One region of the Paenibacillus woosongensis genome, then DNA from elsewhere that is predicted to be linked to it. Evidence: riboswitches for the same ligand, from Rfam matches in the RefSeq annotation. Region 1 holds a riboswitch; the other holds the start of a gene.
What was found. A riboswitch is a leader RNA that binds a small molecule or an ion and turns the genes downstream of it on or off. The one in region 1 is predicted to bind thiamine pyrophosphate.
Positions count from the first base shown of each region.

Region 2: it holds a riboswitch for thiamine pyrophosphate, as region 1 does, so the genes downstream of both, thiC (phosphomethylpyrimidine synthase ThiC) here and QNH46_RS18485 (YkoF family thiamine/hydroxymethylpyrimidine-binding protein) in region 1, are expected to answer to the same signal.

Region 1 is NZ_CP126084.1:4,033,926-4,037,187, reverse strand. Features, by position in the region: gene QNH46_RS18495 (ABC transporter ATP-binding protein) at 1-712, opposite strand, end outside; gene QNH46_RS18490 (ECF transporter S component) at 712-1,311, opposite strand; gene QNH46_RS18485 (YkoF family thiamine/hydroxymethylpyrimidine-binding protein) at 1,314-1,949, opposite strand; TPP riboswitch at 2,080-2,193, opposite strand; gene QNH46_RS18480 (SPOR domain-containing protein) at 2,331-3,262, shown strand, end outside.
Region 2 is NZ_CP126084.1:1,593,647-1,596,908, forward strand. Features, by position in the region: gene glpK (glycerol kinase GlpK) at 1-873, shown strand, start outside; gene QNH46_RS06940 (helix-turn-helix domain-containing protein) at 1,006-1,230, shown strand; TPP riboswitch at 1,383-1,494, shown strand; gene thiC (phosphomethylpyrimidine synthase ThiC) at 1,589-3,262, shown strand, end outside.

The DNA of each region.
Region 1 (3,262 bases):
CAAGTTTACCTTCTGTGCCCATCACGGCAAGGCGATCGACATAAGGCATCCAGGCATCGAGCTGGTGCTCGATCAGCAAGATGCTCATTTGCCGCTGCTTGCGGATGGAATGAATGAGATCGGCCAAGTGCGAGCAAGCCAGCGGATCCAGATTGGATGTGGGCTCGTCAAGGATGAGTACATCCGGATTCAAAGCCAGAGCGCAGGCTAGGGCGAGCCGCTGCTTCATTCCACCGGATAAAGTATGGATATGCGCGCTCCGCCAGTCGGTCAGATCGACAAGCCGCAGCGCTTCGTCGATTTTCGCGCTGATTTGTTCCCGTGGGCAGCCGATATTTTCCAGGCAAAAAGCAAGCTCCTCCTCCACCTTAAGCATGCAAAATTGGCTGTCCACGTCTTGGAACACAATGCCTACCTGCTGCGCAATTTCACCTGGATCCTGTCCCTCTAGGGATTTGCCATACAGATAAACGCCGCCTGTCACCAGGCTATCGATGGCTGACGGGTACACCCGGTTCAGGCAGAGGGCCAAGGAACTTTTCCCACAGCCGCTTGGACCAAGGAGCAGCAGCAATTCGCCTTGATGCAGCCGGAGGGAAATCGAGGAGAACACCTGCTCCTCCCCGTCCTCGCTGAAAGCCAGGGATAAATTTTTTGTCTCCAAGACCATCGGTTTATCCATCGTTTCTTGATTCGGGAGCAACGTATTCATTACTGCTTCACCGAGGTTCGTTGTTGATTGGCGCTTTGGACAGCGGCCTTCCCGATGGGAAAGCTCCTCAATACGCCTGTCCGGGCCAGCGCATCGGATATCCATTTGCCTAGCAGGCCGGCGATCACTGCACCGCTGATAACCCGGACGATGAACATCGAGATGACTAGACCCGTGGACAAAGCGGCGAAGCCGGATTGAAAGAAGCCCCAGCCAAAGCTGAATACGGCCGCGCCTACGCCTGCGCCCATGAGCACTGCTGTGTTGTAGTAACGGTATCTTACGGCGGCGAATACCGCTTCCGCGCCGAGGCCTTGAATAAAGGCCGACAGAATCAGGATCGGGCCGGTGACGTTGCCGATCAATACCTCGATCGTCCCGGCGATCGTCTCGGACAGCAGGGCTGCTCCGGGCTTGCGCAAGATATAGGCTGAAATGATCGAAACGATAAACCATATGCCGAAGATGACCTCATATCCCATCGGACCCATAAAGCCGACGAGCACATTGCCTATCTGCAGGAAAATCAAATAGACGACAGCAAACACGACGGACAGCGAGCTGAGAACGATAATGTCGCGAAGCTTCCAGGATGACATCCTTATTCCCCCTTCCTCTGCACATGCTCCGGTTTGGCTGACGGGCTGTTGCAGGAGATTGTGGCCGTCATGACTAGATGGGAAGTCTTGGTGCTTGACGTGACAAAGGCATTTTCGAGTGAACGAAACACCTGTTGGGCGGTTCCATCCAGGCGGCTAGCGTAATGAATTCCGCCGGAGAACGTTCCCTCGGCTTCCGCCGCTTTGACCGCATCATAAATGACGTCCATGTAGTGGGGCACCCCCATCGGGTAAAGGGCGAATTGAGCTGCGGTATCAACCGATGTTTTGTTCCCTTCGTTCAAACGGACATCGTCCTCAGACATGAAGACATCTCCTTCCGTATCTCCCGGGCAGCCTACGGAAAAGGTTGCGCTAAGAACGACATGCTCACCGCTTTTTGCCGCCTGCAGGAAAATGGATTTAACTACGTCGAACACATGCTCATGGCGGCCGCGCACGCAGGTGCTGACGTCATCGCTTTGAACCCAGACCTTGGACGTATCGGTATGCTCCAGCGCTCCAAGAATGATCGGAACGAACCGGTCGCTCATCGGAAACAGAGAGAACCGGCAGCCGACGATGCGGCTGGTGCCGCAGGCCGCGGCTTGAATGTTGTGGTTGAATGAATTGGTCATGATGCTTTTCCTCCCCTGGTTAATTTAAATTATCGCTGATAACGACAAAAAAACCGCACCCGAAGAGTGCAGTTATATCGATACAGCCTGTGTCTGCTTAAACATTTTAAAGCAAGCACGCAGCGCTATTTATCGTTTCCCCGCACTTCCCCACGCTAGTATGATCTAGATCGGGTGTAAAGGGTTAACCGTTCCTCAAGCGGGAACGATCTCTCAGCCAGCAAAGGCACCCCTAGTGCATTTTTTCGTGATGCGGTTGTCAATGGTTCCCATTATACAGAGTTCCTTTCAATTGTAAAGCCTTGTTTAAATGAAGTGGTCTATATTCTCGCAAATATTCATATTGTAACGGTAGAAGAGAGGACAAGGAGCGTGCGGATCGTGAACAAGGCAAAGATGACATTCCGGTTCGATGAACATGGGCAACAAGCGCACAGTGCACAGAAGGCTGGAGATCGCCAGCGGCTGGAGGCCACCCCCGCTTCAGGGCATGACAAGCCGCCCGAGCGATCAGAACAGGAACCGAAGGATACTCCTATAACTTACCGTGCGGTGGAAACGATAGATTATTGGGGAGATCCCTTTACAGACCATACAGGAACAGGGATTGCCCTATTGCCAGAGCATGCCGAGCCAGGCGGCGGAGATTATTATTTTCGTAAAACGCGGACCTCCTGGTGGAAGGTTGCCGGCTCGCTGACCGGCGCGATCGTGACCGGAGCGCTCTTTGGATTCGTCGTTCTGTCCATGTTCGACCAGGAAATGACGGTGCCGATCCCTGGAATTAGCGTGCCGAAGCAGGGGGCGGCCGGAGAAGCGGCCGATATTCCCGTACTGGGCAGTGTCATTACGGAGGAACAGGTTCCGCTCGTACAGGTCGTTCTGCCTTCGCAGAGCTATCATTTCCTGCAGTACGGCGTGTTCAGCACAGCGGAAGGCGTTGCCCTGGCCCAGGAACAATTGCGCTCCGCGGGAATTGCCGCCGCGCGGGATACCTTGGATGAGAAGCGGGTCTATGCGGGAGTCTCCCCGGACCGTGAGGAAGCTAAACTGCTGAGCGGGAGGCTGAAGACAGGAGGCGTTCACCTCATTTTGCATGAAATTGCCTTGCCTGAATCGGCTACGATGGAATATAAAGGGGATGCGGCATCCCTCCAGCAATATTTGGCGCAGAGTGCGGATCTCGCCTATATGCTCAGCTCCTCCTCGGCAGCTCTTCTGGGAGAAGCTTCTCCCGGGCGCCAGAGCCAGGAGGAAATCGGCCGGCTAAGGGAGAGCCATCAGCTGTGGACCAAAAGCGCCGCCGACGTTCG
Region 2 (3,262 bases), 2.4 Mb from region 1:
CAAGTTCCGAAAGTCATGCTTCCCGAAGTACGCTCATCCTCTGAGGTTTACGGACGGACGGCGCCTTACCATTTCTTCGGACATGAGGTGCCGATTGCGGGAGCTGCGGGCGACCAGCAGGCCGCTTTATTCGGACAAAATTGCTTCGAGCGGGGCATGGTAAAAACGACGTACGGCACAGGCTGCTTCATGCTGATGAATACGGGCGATCAGCCAGTCTCGTCGGGCCATGGCCTCATTACATCGATTGCCTGGGGGATCGGCGGCAAGGTTGAATATGCGCTTGAGGGAAGTATCTTCGTCTCCGGTTCAGCCATACAATGGCTAAGAGACGGTTTGCGGATGTTTAGGGAGTCGAAGGACAGCGAAAGGTATGCCGAACGCGTCCAGTCCACGGAGGGGGTATACGTCGTGCCGGCCTTTGTCGGCTTAGGCAGCCCGTATTGGGACAGCGACGTTCGAGGCGCTGTATTCGGCCTCACTCGGGGAACGAGTAAGGAGCATTTTATCCGCGCAACCCTTGAATCCTTGGCTTATCAGACCAAGGACATTCTAGTGGCGATGGAGAAGGATTGCGGCTACAAGGTGAATACGATGCGGGTGGACGGGGGAGCGGTGTCGAATACGTTCCTGATGGCATTCCAGAGCGATATTCTCGATGTTCCGGTGGAACGTCCGGCTGTGCGCGAGACGACCGCGCTAGGCGCAGCTTATCTGGCTGGGCTTGCCGTAGGATATTGGCGGGATCTTGAAGAAATTCGCCGCATCTGGAGCCTGGAACGGCGATTTGAACCGACAATGCCAGAAAATGAGCGGGAATCGCTCTACAATGGCTGGAAAAAAGCCGTTTATGCCGCTACGGCCTTCAAATAAGGAATGGGCTGCCAAAAGCAGCCCATTTTTGCTTTGTATCGCACGCTTACTCGCTGTATTTCATAATATGTTTTGACTGTATCCCTTAACCTTGTTACACCACAAAACCCGAGCAAGGAGGGGTGACGCATTTTGAAAAGCAGCGATCGTAACAGCAAATTTCTGTTGACTCATCGTGAGCGGGAAGTTTTTGAACTCCTCGTGCAGGATAAAACGACGCGCGACATTGCGGGGCAACTATTCATTAGCGAGAAGACCGTACGAAATCATATTTCTAATGTCATGCAGAAATTGAACGTAAAAGGTCGTGCGCAGGCGGTTGTCGAGCTGATTAAGCTTGGGGAGCTGAAAATCTGACGGTTTGGGCAAAACACGTCAAAAATCGTAAGCCTTCTAATTCCTTGTCCGGAGAGGAAAGGAACTAGGAGGTTTTTTGTTGCTTGAGGCTGAAATAGGAATTGTATTTTAGGGTTGATAATTCCTTATTTTCCATATATTATATATTGGTGAATTGAATAAACGGGAGCTTGGGCCAACCAGGCTGAGAGGATAGCTAATGCGCTGTCGACCGTAATACCTGATCTGGGTAATGCCAGCGGAGGAAACGTTCGAGCCTTTGTGTATACAGAGACCGCTTCTTTCGTTGCGGTCTTTTTGTGTTGCACTTGGCAGCAGCAGCTCCGCTTGAACCCATTCATTCTAAGGAGGAATAGAAATGGCAAGCGAAACCAGCAACAACACAGTAAACCCTGAGTTCCTAGCTTTTCCGGGCAGCCGCAAGGTGTATCTTCAAGGTTCACGGCCGGATATACAGGTGCCCATGAGAGAGATCGCACTTGCGCCGACCGTTCGCGGAGAATCGGAAGAAGAGAATGAACCCGTTCGGGTATATGATTGCAGCGGTCCTTACACCGACGCTAACTATCATGCGGATATTAGGACAGGGCTTCCAGCGAACCGCAAAAATTGGATTCTGGAGCGGGGGGATGTGGAGGTTTATGAAGGCAGGAGCATAAGACCTGAGGATGATGGATACCAAACAGAAAAGCAGCTTGATCAGACGGAGACATTCCCCGGCCTGCGCCGTAAGCCTTTAAGAGCTAAAGCCGGCCGCAATGTGACGCAGATGCATTACGCAAGAAAGGGTATCATCACGCCCGAAATGGAATACATTTCAATCCGGGAGAACGTGACTCCGGAATTCGTACGCAGGGAAGTCGCCGAAGGCAGAGCGATTATTCCCTCCAACATCAATCATCCTGAAAGCGAACCGATGATTATCGGCCGTCATTTTCTGGTCAAAATCAATGCAAACATCGGCAACTCGGCCGTCGCCTCCTCCATTGAGGAGGAAGTGGAGAAGATGAGATGGGCGACCCGTTGGGGCGCTGACACGATTATGGATCTTTCCACGGGGAAAAACATTCACACGACGCGGGAGTGGATCATCCGCAATTCACCGGTGCCTGTAGGCACAGTCCCGCTCTACCAGGCATTGGAGAAGGTAGGCGGGAAGGCCGAGGCATTGAGCTGGGAAGTCTACCGCGATACATTGATCGAGCAGGCGGAGCAGGGCGTCGACTATTTTACGATCCATGCCGGAGTGCTCCTGCGGTATATTCCGTTAACGGCTAAGCGTGTCACAGGCATTGTGTCTCGCGGCGGATCCATCATGGCAGCCTGGTGCCTTGCTCATCATCAAGAAAACTTTCTTTATACCCATTTTGAAGAAATCTGTGAAATCATGAAAAGCTATGACATCGCCTTTTCGCTTGGCGACGGCCTGCGGCCGGGTTCGATTGCGGATGCTAACGACGAAGCTCAGTTCGCTGAGCTCGAGACGCTCGGCGAACTGACCCAAATTGCTTGGAAACATGACGTTCAGGTGATGATCGAAGGGCCAGGTCACGTACCGATGCACTTAATTAAAGAAAATGTAGACAAACAAATGGAGATATGCCAGGAGGCTCCTTTCTATACGCTGGGTCCGTTAACTACGGATATTGCTCCAGGCTACGATCACATTACTTCAGCGATAGGAGCGGCTATGATCGGTTGGTTCGGGACGGCTATGCTGTGTTATGTGACGCCTAAGGAACACCTCGGCCTCCCTAATAAAGACGATGTTCGCGAGGGAGTCATTGCTTATAAAATAGCTGCACATGCAGCTGATCTAGCGAAGGGACATCCTGGGGCCCAAGAAAGAGATAACGCGTTATCCAAGGCCCGGTTCGAATTCCGCTGGCGGGACCAGTTCAACCTCTCGCTCGATCCTGAGAGAGCTCTGGAGTATCATGATGAAACTCTGCCCGCGGAAGGAGCCAAGACCGCTCACTTCTGTTCCATGTGCGGCCCTAAATTTTGCAGCATGCGAATCACTCAGGACATC